Regions from separate parts of the Pseudoalteromonas sp. NZS71_1 genome, predicted to be linked through region 1. Evidence: predicted binding sites of a transcription regulator. Region 1 holds the regulator's gene; each other region holds the start of a gene.
The links. Region 1 encodes MetJ, which represses methionine synthesis genes. Its sites were predicted from a motif close to TAGACGTCTAGACGTCTA; they were not measured.
Positions count from the first base shown of each region.

Region 2: I6F43_RS04155 (methylenetetrahydrofolate reductase) is a predicted target of MetJ. The motif match lies at 2,766-2,783, and genes of this name have one in related genera.
Region 3: I6F43_RS06035 (homoserine O-succinyltransferase) is a predicted target of MetJ. The motif match lies at 2,121-2,138, and genes of this name have one in related genera.

Region 1 is NZ_JADYXM010000007.1:72,952-77,247, reverse strand. It holds gene metL (bifunctional aspartate kinase/homoserine dehydrogenase II) at 1-626, opposite strand, end outside; gene metB (cystathionine gamma-synthase) at 632-1,879, opposite strand; gene metJ (met regulon transcriptional regulator MetJ) at 2,169-2,489, shown strand; gene I6F43_RS11930 (malic enzyme-like NAD(P)-binding protein) at 2,559-3,800, opposite strand.
Region 2 is NZ_JADYXM010000002.1:287,030-291,325, forward strand. It holds gene I6F43_RS04150 (M16 family metallopeptidase) at 1-2,576, opposite strand, end outside; gene I6F43_RS04155 (methylenetetrahydrofolate reductase) at 2,827-3,783, shown strand; gene I6F43_RS04160 (hypothetical protein) at 3,901-4,098, opposite strand; gene I6F43_RS04165 (sensor domain-containing diguanylate cyclase) at 4,115-4,296, opposite strand, start outside.
Region 3 is NZ_JADYXM010000003.1:148,840-153,135, reverse strand. It holds gene metH (methionine synthase) at 1-35, opposite strand, end outside; gene I6F43_RS06040 (homocysteine S-methyltransferase family protein) at 45-1,118, opposite strand; gene I6F43_RS06035 (homoserine O-succinyltransferase) at 1,108-2,055, opposite strand; gene ettA (energy-dependent translational throttle protein EttA) at 2,279-3,952, shown strand; gene I6F43_RS06025 (PilZ domain-containing protein) at 4,109-4,296, shown strand, end outside.

The DNA.
Region 1 (4,296 bases):
TTAGCATTGCAATAATTTGCAAGTAGTGTTGCACTGTAGTCACTCCCATTTCGGCCAAGCGTTACTGTCTCGCCTTTGATATCTGCGGCAATAAACCCAGTAACAACATTTATTTTATTAGGCAAAATTAACTGCCCACATTGCTGCGCATTTTGCGCATGCATTAATTCGCCATCATTTAAGGTAAAAAGAGTACGTGCATCTTCAGCGCATGCCTCAATATTTAGCTGCTGTAAATAAGTAGCGAGTAAACGTGCTGACCACAGTTCGCCATGTGCAAGTAATGCAGCCTCTTTTAGCTGCTCAGCTTGAGCAAGTTCTGCAATATAGCTAAGCTCGGTATTTAGTGTTTTAAGTGCACTTCGTTTTAAATCAGCTTCTAATAACTGCTCTATTAAATCACTTTGATGGTTATTTAACTGCAGTAAAATATCAGCTACTGCTTGAGTATCTTGTTTTTGATAGCTTTGCCAAAGTAATACTAGCGTATCGGTTGTCTTACCCGCAGCCGATACCACCACACAATCACCCGGTTGAGTATGTGTAATTATTATTTTTGCTACGCTTTGGTATCGCTCACTTGAGCTTAAACTCGATCCACCAAATTTATGTATACAGTTAACCATATTAATCACCAAAGCGCCGGACGAGCTGCACTTAATTTAACGTTACCACCAGAAGTGCCTGCTCCTTTGCCTACACGGCCAACATTTTTATTTTGCCCTGGTTTTACAAGTTCAAACACTCGTTCAAAATCAGCGACTAAATCGTGTATATCTTCAATACCTACCGAAATACGAATAAGCGTATCGCCCACACCCGCCTCTAAACGTGCTGTTGCCTCCATACCTGCGTGCGTCATAGTTGCAGGGTGACAAATTAAGCTCTCTACGCCACCTAGTGACTCAGCTAAACTAAACGTTTTAAGGCTAGTTAAAAATGCTGCAGCGTCATTTATATCGCCTTTAATATCAAAACTAACCATGCCACCAAAACCAAGTTGCTGTGCTTTAGCCAGCTCATGTTGAGGATGTGACTCAAGACCTGGGTAGTAAACTTGGCTTACATATTCAGAGCTTTCAAGGTACTTAGCTATTGCCAGTGCATTTTCTTGATGCTGCCTTAGGCGCACATTTAAAGTACGTAAACCACGAAGCGTTAAATAGCTATCAAAAGGCGCACCCGTAATACCAATGTTATTAGCCCACCAAGCAAGCTCATCGCCTAACTCTTGTGTTGCTGCAATAACAGCGCCGCCTACTACATCTGAGTGTCCGTTAATGTATTTAGTGGTTGAATGCACCACAATATCTACACCAAACTTAATAGGGTTTTGTAAGGCAGGCGACAAAAACGTGTTATCTGCAGCCACCAATGCACCGCATTGCTTAGCCACATCGGTAACCGCTTTAATATCTGTTAAACGAAGTACTGGGTTACTTGGGGTTTCTATCCAAATAAGCTTTGGTTTAATTACTAAAATTTGTTGAAGGCTTTCTTCTTTTGTTAAATCTAATATTTCGAGCTTTAGTAGTCCGCGTTTTTGTAAAGATGTAAATAAACGATAGCTGCCACCATAACAATCATGTGGAATTACTAACCTATCGTCACTATTAAGTAGCTGAGTAGCTAAATGCACGGCAGCCATGCCTGTAGCTGTAATTATGCCACGAGCGCCACCTTCAAGCTTAGCAAGCGTCTCAGCTAAAATATCACGATTAGGATTACCGCTACGACCATAATCATACTCACGCTTAGTATCAAAGTCGGCAAACGAATAAGTAGTCGATAAATAAATTGGCGGTACCACCGCACCATGATGTTTATCAGCATCAACGCCATTACGTACAGCAATGGTCGCTTTGTTTTTTTCGCTCATATTCGTCACCTGATTAATTTGGATGTTTAGACGTCTAAAAGAGTAAGTTATCCGTTTTGATAAGTCAAAGTATTTTAAAGCTCTAGATGGCTAAAAGTAGAAGGGGCCTCTGCGAATAACACATTTTAGCTCACAAAAGTGTGCTTATCTTTACACCTACGATAGGCTTATTAAGATAGATCGGTATCTATTATTTGACTATCTTTTTTAAATCGATAGAATTTCACGCATATTTACACGCTTTTTATACCGTGTGAGAAATTAATAATCTGAGGCAACGATACATCTTATGGCTAAATGGAATGGTGAGTATATTCACCCATACGCAGAACACGGTAAAAAATCAGAGCAAGTTAAAAAGATCACCGTTTCGATCCCGCTAAATGTATTAAAGGTATTAACTGACGAACGTACACGTCGTCAAATCAATAACCTTCGCCATGCTACAAATAGTGAATTGCTATGTGAGGCATTTTTGCATGCTTTTACTGGCCAACCTTTACCAAATGACGATGACTTACGTAAAGATAACGCCGAAAAAGTGCCAGAAGAAGTTAAAAAAATAATGCAAGAAATGGGTCTAGAAGTACCCGTTTTAAACGAAGAATAAATATTACAAAGACAAAAAAACCTCAGTAATTACTGAGGTTTTTTTATGTCTAAATTTTATTGTATAGATTTACTGCATATAGTTTTCAGGTAGCTCAATTTGTGCAACACCTGACTCAATAGCAGCAAGTGCAACAGCTCTTGCTATACGCGGCAGTAAACGTGGATCCATTGGTTTTGGAATAATATACTGCGCACCAAATTCTAGTTTATCTACTCCAGCGGCTTTTAAAACTTCTGCAGGTACTGGCTCTTTGGCAATACTTCGAATAGCACCTACTGCAGCAATTTTCATTTCATCGTTAATAGCACTTGCACGTACATCAAGTGCACCACGGAAAATAAACGGGAAACATAAAACATTATTAACTTGGTTAGGGTAATCAGAGCGCCCTGTTGCCATGATTAAATCGTTGCGTGCGCCGTGCGCAAGTGCAGGATCAATCTCAGGATCTGGATTTGAACATGCAAACACAACTGGTTTTGCAGCCATTAGCTTTAAATCTTCAGCCGCTAATAAGTTAGGGCCAGAAACACCCACAAATACATCCGCATCTGCAATTACATCTTGCAATGTACGCTTATCGGTATTATTAGCAAAAAGCTGTTTGTATTCATTTAAGTCATCGCGGCGGGTATGAATAACACCTTTGCGGTCAAGCATATAAATGTGTTCACGCAGTGCACCACACTTAATTAACAGCTCCATACACGCAACAGCGGCAGCGCCTGCACCTAAACATACAATAATTGCATCTTCAATTGACTTACCTTGTACTTCTAGCGCATTTAACATACCAGCAGCCGTTACAATGGCAGTACCGTGTTGATCGTCATGAAAAACAGGAATGCTACAACGCTCTATTAATGCTTTTTCAATTTCAAAACACTCTGGTGCTTTAATATCTTCAAGGTTAATGCCACCGAATGTGTCGGCAATATTGGCAACCGTATTAATAAAGTCTTCTGTTGTTTTGTGCTTAACTTCAATATCGATAGAATCAAGCCCTGCAAAACGTTTAAACAATAATGCTTTACCTTCCATTACAGGCTTAGACGCTAAAGGACCTAAATTACCAAGGCCTAGAATTGCAGTACCATTAGTAATAACCGCAACCATGTTACCTTTACCAGTATATTTATAAGCATTTGCAGGATCTGCAGCTATTTCACGTACAGGTTCGGCAACACCTGGGCTATACGCAAGTGCAAGATCATGAGCCGTTTCAGCTGGTTTTGTAAGCTCAATGCTAATTTTACCTGGTACGGGATGTGAGTGGTAATGTAGTGCTTGTTCACGAAAGTCAGACATAACGCGATGGTATCCTGCAATTTAAGTTAAAGTGAGAGATGGAGTCTTGGGGTACGATACCCTTATTATTTTTAAATTCCAAGCAATATCAGGTCTATCCTGTTATATGCTATATCCTTTAATTTTAATAGGTTTTTCAGTAACTTTGCAGGATTATATCGACATTTAATAAATAAAAATTCACCTAAAAAGTAAGTTTTAAGGTGCTATTATACCTATCAAAATCTTATAAAATGTATACTTAAAGTAACAGCATAAACTTAGAATAACAGCCTACTACCCTACTTTAAAAACAGATAAGCCCACGTTAGCTACTTTTATCAACCTAGTTAAAAATTGTACTATTTAAAATATAGAGAATATCTATCGATTTGTCTGTAAAGGATTATGCATACTCAGAATAAGAATAGGAAATAGTTATGCAAAAGGAGGGGATAGTTAAAATCAACGAAATAATACCAATCTGCTTATATATGGGGTCTATTTAACGTTAAGA
Region 2 (4,296 bases), on a different contig from region 1:
TCAAGCGCGTAACCTAATTGGCGGTTTTGACTTGCCACCATTTGCGGCACAAAATTAATTAAAAAGTTACGCGTAGCTTCAAAGTCGTCTTCGCTCATACCATTTTTAATTAGCTTATCTAGCTCAAACAAGGCGGTACGTGTGGCAAAGTGCGCATCGTTATTAGAGCGAAGTGGGCGTAACCACACTTGAAATATTTGCTCAGAGCGCCCTAGGTTTGCATCAGGCTTGGTTTGAAACATACCACGTGGAAAATATTCAATGTATGCGTAATCGCCATAGTTCATGCCGCGAGTTTCACGAATGCGCTCATATAAAAAGCTGTTAGAACTACGGTGCTCACCAAAGTATGAACGCACAAGCCAAAGGGCTGTCCAGTCTTCGCTACTTCTAATTGTATCAATAGGAAAACCAAACGATACCGCAGTCGATTGCGCCGATTTTTCTACAATAGTTGCATGATGACCTTTAAGCGCTGGTGCATCAGGAATACTTAAACGGCTTTGCTCACCTTTTGGTAGCGTTGCAAAATCGCTCATCATTTTAGCTTTAAGTTTTGCAGGCACAGCCCCAATTAAGCCAACCGTGAGTTTAGATTGCGTAAGCTCGCTGTTATAAAACGCTTTAACATCATCCAGCGTCAACGCTTCTAAATCCGAAATATCACCGTAGTTGTAGCTTTCGTAAGGGTGATTTTTGTAAAGCGCACTGTATAGCACTTCTTTGCCTAGCTCTTCATCGTTAGATGCTTTTAAGCCTGATTTAATACCGTCGATCATTTCTTTTTTAAGGCGTTTAAAGTCGTCATCTCTAAAACCTGGATTTAGTAATTGATCGCTCACAAGTGTATACCACTGCGCCGCATTATCTTTATGAATACGCCCTTGAAACGACAGCATTTCTTTATCTATTTGATAGCCAAAGCTACCCGCAAGCGGATAAAGTGCTTTTTGAATATCTTTATAGCTTGTCGCCTCTGAGCCACCTTGTGCAAGCATAGCCGCAGTTAACGCAGCAACACCTTTTTTACCTTGTGGGTCGGCAGCCGCACCGGTATTGAATAAAAAGTTAACATCAATTAATGGCGAGCTATTCGTTTTATCAAGCACTTTAAATACAGGTGCCGCAGGTGCTTGTTTAAGCTTTGCAGTAAGCGCATTTAAATCAACTTCTTGCTCAAAACTTGGCGCTTTATCAAGTGCCGACATCGTTAATGTGGTACGTGCGTTATCGGTAAAGTATTTATTAGCAACGGCTTTAATATCTGCGCTGGTAATGTTATCTGCCGATTTATACAGCTGGTTTATAACCTCAGGATCGCGCTCAAAATGCATGTAGCTGGCAAGCGTTGAAGCAATCGCTTGCGACGAATCTAAGCCATTAATAAAGCTGTATTTAAGGTTCGATTTTAAATCATTTAGCTTTTGCTCATCAACAAGCTCAGTGCGTGCTTTTGCATAAGTGCGGTTAATGGCATCGCGTGCAGTGGCTAAATCATCTGCGTTTTCTACTTTAACAAATACGTGTAATAAACCCGGATCTTTAGTCTCTGGGTTATAGGTAAACATTTGGCTGGCAATTTGTTTGTCGACCACTAGCTCTTGATATAAATCAGAGTTATTTGAAAAATAAAGCTGTGAGATTAAATCTAGTGCCGCTCTGTCTTTTTTAGCAGGCTCCCACGCAGCGCCTTTGTACGATACGAGTAACCAATGCCCTGGTAGCGCTTCATCTTGCTGGTGCAAATATTTTGGTGCTTGTTGAACAGGCTCTGCTTTAATGTCAGCAACATAGTTACCCTTTTTCCAGCTGCCCCAATGCTTTTTAACCATTGCCATTGTTGCTTGTGGATCTACATCGCCCACAATAACAAGTGACACATACTCAGGTTTATAAAATTTAGCAAAAAACTCTTTCCCGTACGCCATTTGATCTGGCATGGCTTCTATGTCTTTAAAAAAGCCCATAGTGGTGTGTTTATACGTGTGCTTATCAAACGCTTCTTCGCGTACAGCGCTTAATAATTTACGAATTGGACTCGCGTTGTTTTTTAAGTACTCACCTTTTACCGTTTGTGCTTCGGTTCTAAATTGCTCTTCGGTGTAAGTTAAGTTTTGAAAAATATCAGCTTCAAGCTCAAGTACTTTATCAAGATGCTGCTTTGAAAAGTTTAAATGGTAGTTTGTAAAATCGTTTGTTGTATAGGCGCGGTTATCAACACCTGAATTTTTTAATATGTCTGAGTACACATCTTCAGGGTATTTTTGTGAGCCTTTAAACATCATGTGTTCAAAAAAGTGAGCAAAGCCTGTTTTGCCCTCTTCAACTTCGTTACGCGATCCAACCGATACCGGAATTTGCAGCGACACCACATCAGGGTAATCGGTTTTAACAACCATGACACGTAAGCCGTTTTCTAGCTCTTCAATTAAATAATCTTGTGAAAAAACACGGTCATCAGCTTTATTTACTTGTTCTTGTTGTGCTGTTGTTTCCGTGCTTTGGTTTTGTTGCATGGCGCAACCTGTTAACGCCAGCGATACCGCTAAGCTGGTTGCTAATAATTTAAATTTCATTGTTGTCCCTTTTTAAATTGAGCAAATTTGTTGTCAGATTTAACTCTTTAATTATGCCCCAAAGCCAATAAATATAAGAGCCCAAAGGGAATTTATTATGTAAACAACTGTGTCAATTATAAATTATGGGAACAAGCACTATGAATAAACATCATGTTAGTTGAAAAACTTTCACTAAATAAATCTATCTAGACGTCTAAATGGCTGCTATATTAAATCCATCAAAACAAACTTAGCTGGAATGAGGATTATGGCTTTATCACTAAAAGAGAAGATAGTGGACACCAACCAAGGTGTTTATCTTATTGGTACTACCCCGCCTAAAATTGGCACCGATAAAGCGCAATTAAAAACCATTGCAGAAAAGCTATTAGGTCGCTTACACGAAATTGAATACGACGGCGTGATAATTTACGACATTCAAGACGAAAGCAGCCGCACTAATCAAGACCGCCCATTTGCGTTTAAACAAACCGTTGATCCGCGTGAATACAGCCATTTACTTCGTAATTTATCTGCACAAGATGTGATTACTTATAAAAGTGTGGCGCAGCGTGGCGTAGGCGAATTTAAAGATTGGCTAAGTGAAACTAAAAACGACTACGATTTACAAAATGTTGTTTTAGTAGGTAGCCCGTCATCGATAGGCGATATAAAGCTAAGCCTGCCAGATGCGTATAAAGCGATGGCTGAGCAATCAGATGATTTCTTTTTAGGTGGCGTTACTATTGCCGAGCGCCATTCAAGTAAACGAAATGAGCACGAACGATTAATAGAAAAAACAGCACAAGGTTGTCAGTTTTTTATATCGCAAGCTGTTTACGACGCACAAGCTACCATAGAGCTAATTACTAGCTACGCACGTACATGTAAAGCACAAGGGATTACACCTCAACGTATTATATTAACGTTTACCCCGTGCGGCGGCGAAAAAACCTTAGACTTTATGCAATGGTTGGGTATCTCAGTGCCAGAGGCAACTAAATGGCGCATGCTTGATGCAGACAATACATTAAGCGAATCAGTCCGTATTTGCCGCGAAAACCTCGACTTAATACTTAAAAGCTGTGCGCATTTAGATGTACCGCTGGGCCTAAATATTGAAAGCTTAACAAACCGTAAAGAAGAAATTGACGCGTCAATTAACTTATACCGTTTATTAAAAGCCATTATGGAATTGAACCTTGCGGAAAAGCTAATAGCTTAAAGGCTAGGTAAGAGCTAATTAACACCCTTCTTGGCAAGCCTAATGACTTGCTTTTTTATGTCCGTACTTTGAAAAATGAATTAATAAATACAAGTAAAAATTTGCAGCTTAAGCTATTTATTGAAGCTGTTTTTGGTTATTACTCTCAAGCCTTTTTAAGGCAAACCCCATAGAGGAGCACATAACACCAAAAATTATTCCCTCATTAGATATAAATCTAATGCTAGGAAACGTTTCAAATAAGCTTATTATTGCTAAGGAAAAAATAAAACCTATCGCAGAAAAAACCAGCCAAGTTTGTGTGGCATGAGTCATGACGAACCTCCTTTTATTATTGTGCCTTTTTAGCGAGCTTATACGCTTGTTTATTTTTATACATTGCGTGGTCTGCATCATTTAATAGCGCTTCAAAGGGCTGCTTTTGTTTATTAGTAAAACTATAACCAATACTAAGCGATAAATCGCAAACGTCTTCTTTGAGTAAGGCTTTTGAATACTCAGTCGAAATTTTAT
Region 3 (4,296 bases), on a different contig from region 1:
CCGACATTAGTAAATACTGCTATTTGTTGGGTCATGCTGGCTCCTTAATTTAAGTTACAGGCTTCAAGGCCTGATAAACGCATGCGTACTTCAAGCTCTGGTAGTTGGCGTGGTTTAACGCCCGCTAAACCTTTTGCAAAAGCGCGAATATGCGCAGGCGTGGTGCCACAGCATCCGCCTACTATATTAATAAAGCCCGATTTACCCCAATCGATAATTTCGGTTGCCATATCGCCCGCTTCTAAGTCGTATTCACCAAACTCATTTGGTAAGCCCGCATTAGGATGTACCGATGTAAAGGTTTCGCACACGCGCGATAACTCTTCTACATACTGGCGCAGTAAATCAGGACCAAGCGCACAGTTTAGACCAATCGAAATAGGCTTAATATGGCGAATAGAATTATAAAATGCTTCGGTTGTTTGCCCCGAAAGCGTACGACCAGAGGCGTCGGTAATAGTACCCGAAATCATAACTGGTAATTTACGCCCTGCTTGCTCAAAGGCTTCTTCAACACCAAACGAGGCGGCTTTTGCATTAAGGGTATCGAATATAGTTTCGATTAGTATTAAATCGGCGCCGCCTTCCATTAATGCAAGTGTTGATTCAATATACGCAGTAACCAGCTTATCAAAGGTGACATTTCGGTAACCCGGATCGTTTACGTCTGGCGAAATTGAACACGTTTTAGATGTCGGCCCTAAAACACCGGCTACATAACGCGGTTTTTCTGGCGTTTTAGCCGTAAATTCATCACAAATGGCGCGTGCTAATTTAGCCGACTCTAGGTTTATTTCACGGCTTAGGCTTGCCATGTCGTAATCTTCCATCGAAATAGTGGTCGAGTTAAACGTGTTGGTTTCGATAATATCGGCGCCCGCTGATAAAAAACCACGATGAATATCAGTGATTAAATCAGGCTTGGTTAGGCTTAATAAATCGTTATTGCCTTTAATTAATACATGCCAGTCTTTAAAACGCTCTCCGCGATAGTCTTCTTCTTCTAGCTTATGATCTTGGATCATGGTGCCCATAGCGCCATCTAAAATTAAAATGCGTTCTTTTAATGCGGCGCTTATTTCGGCTTGCTTATTATTTGTAGGAGCGTTATTCGGCATAGTTGTTAGTCCTCACGTCTTGGCTAACTAAATTAATATCATACGGTGTGGTTTGGTACACGTAGTAATTTAACCAGTTCGAAAAAAGTAAAAAAGCATGGCTTTGCCACGTTTTTGAAGGTTGTTTGGTTGCATCGTCATCCGGAAAGTAATTTTCGGGTTTTGGTGCATTAGGGCTTTTTTTACAATCGCGGTCGTATTCTGCTTTTAGCGAGTCGGCGTCGTACTCAGGATGACCGGTTATAAACACTTGGCTACCCGATTTATTTTTAAGTAAGTAAGCCCCTACTCGCTCAGAACCAGCCAGTACAACTAGCTCATCGCAGGCGTTTATTTTATTTATATCAATGTGACCATAACGTGAGTGCGGTACTAAAAAGGTGTCGTCGAACCCGCGAGTCAGTGCGCCGTGATCAAAGTAACATTGGTGGGTAAATACACCACACAGTTTGTCGTCTTTTAAATCACGCTTTAAATTGTAACGGTGATATAACGCTGCATGTGCTGCCCAGCACGAAAATAACGTAGAGGTAACGTGTTGCTCAGCCCAATCTATAATGACCTTTAACTCATCCCAATACGCTACATCGTCGTATTCTAAATGGGCAAGTGGCGCACCGGTTACAATTAATGCATCGTAATTGTTGTCTTTAACCTCAGAAAAATAACGATAAAAGGTATCAAGGTGCTCTTCTGAATTACTGCTACTGCGGTGAGTATCGAGGCGCAGTAGTTCTACATTTACTTGCAAAGGCGAGTTGGCAAGCAAACGAATAAACTGAACTTCGGTTTCTACTTTATTAGGCATTAAGTTTAAAATAGCCAAACGCATTGGGCGTATTTCTTGCGTTTTTGCACGTGTTTTTGGCATTACAAATACGTTTTCTTGACGTAAACGTGCAATTGCCGGCAACTCGTCTTTTACTGTAATTGGCATATTTTTACTCCTGCTCATAAAAACCGAAAGTTAATTATGAACTGAAAGTAAAAAATATCAACCTCTAGATGTATAGATGTCTAAATGAAATTTATTCATGATTTTATACTTTACTTACAAGCATGCTTTAGTGCTTTAAAACCCGCCATTCGTTGACTGTTTCACCTGTCAGCCACTACAATACAACATTGAAATTTTTATTATTATTTGAAGGCTTTCCTCCATGGTTTTACCTGATAAATTTATATTCTCGATGAGTCGAGTATCTAAGGTTGTGCCACCTAAGCGCACTATCTTAAAAGATATTTCGTTACACTTTTTTCCTGGCGCTAAAATTGGTGTGCTTGGTTTAAACGGTTCTGGTAAATCTACGTTACTACGTATTATGGCCGGTGTTGACCAAGATTTTGAAGGTGATGCACATCCTCAGCCTGGTACAAAAATTGGTTATTTACCGCAAGAGCCTGTTTTAGACGAAAGCAAAACAGTTCGTGAAATTGTTGAAGAAGCTGTTGGCGAAGTTAAACACGCACTTAAACGCCTTGACGAAGTGTATAACGAATACGCCATGGAAGACGCTGACTTTGACGCACTTGCAAAAGAGCAAGGCGAGCTTGAAGCTGTTATTCAGGCGCACGATGGTCACAACATTGATAACGTTTTAGAGCGTGCTGCTGATGCACTTCGTCTGCCAGAATGGGATGCTAAAATTGAGCACCTTTCAGGTGGTGAGCGTCGTCGTGTTGCTATATGTCGATTACTGCTTGAAAAACCAGACATGCTTATTCTCGATGAACCAACTAACCACTTGGATGCTGAGTCGGTTGCATGGTTAGAGCGCTTCTTACACGATTACGAAGGCACTGTTGTGGCGGTAACGCATGACCGTTACTTCCTTGATAATGTAGCTGGTTGGATATTAGAGCTTGACCGTGGTGAAGGTATTCCATGGGAAGGTAACTACTCTTCTTGGCTTGAACAAAAAGATGCGCGCTTACAGCAAGAACAAAAATCTGAAAAAGCACGTCAAAAATCAATTGCGCAAGAACTTGAATGGGTTCGTTCAAATCCTAAAGGTCGTCAAGCTAAGTCAAAAGCACGTATGGCTCAGTTTACTGAAATGCAGCAGTCTGATTACCAAAAACGTAACGAAACTAACGAGATGTTTATTCCACCTGGCCCGCGTTTAGGCGACCAAGTACTTGAAGTAACTAATCTTAGTAAGAGTTTTGGCGATCGCGTTTTAATTGACGATTTAAGCTTTAGTATGCCAAAAGGTGCCATTGTGGGCATTATTGGTGCTAATGGCGCGGGTAAATCAACGCTGTTTAAAATGATCAGTGGTGAGCAAAAGCAAGACAGCGGTAGCATTACCGTTGGCGAAAGCGTACACCTTGCTACTGTTGATCAGTTCCGCGACGGTATGGACGAAAGCAAAACTGTTTTCCAAGAAATATCAGACGGTCAAGACGTGCTAAAAATTGGTAACTTTGAGTTCCAAAGCCGTGCGTATGTAAGTCGCTTTAACTTTAAAGGTAACGATCAGCAAAAGTTTGTTAAAGACCTATCAGGTGGTGAGCGTAACCGTTTACACCTTGCTAAGTTATTAAAAGCTGGCGGCAATGTGTTACTACTCGATGAGCCAACCAATGACTTGGACGTTGAAACACTACGCGCACTAGAGAACGCTATTTTAGAGTTCCCTGGTTGTGTAATGTGTATCTCGCATGACCGTTGGTTCCTTGACCGTATTGCTACGCACATTTTAGATTACCGCGACGAAGGTCAAATTAACTTCTTTGATGGTAACTATACTGAATACGAAGAGTGGCTTAAAAAGACACTAGGTGCAGCAGCAACTGAACCTAAACGTATTAAGTACAAAAAAATTGGTTAATATTTACTGTAGCTAATTTATTACAGTAAAACTAAGCCCTGCATTTATGCGGGGCTTTTTTATGCCACCAGCATTACAGGAGCATATCCTGCTAGCATGTAGAGAATTACCCGCTATGCTTAATTTATTATAAAAATAGTAAGGCTAAATTAGGTTATGCAAAATCGTCGTCAGTTTTCTCGTGTTTTATTTTCAACCGATGCACAAGTGATTTTTAATGATCACCAATACCCATGTAAATTACTTGATGTATCTTTGCATGGCGCATTAATCACTAAATGTGATGCTTTTATTGGCAACCAAAATAGCCAAGCTGTTCTGCGTTTTTCGCTGCCTCAAAGCGA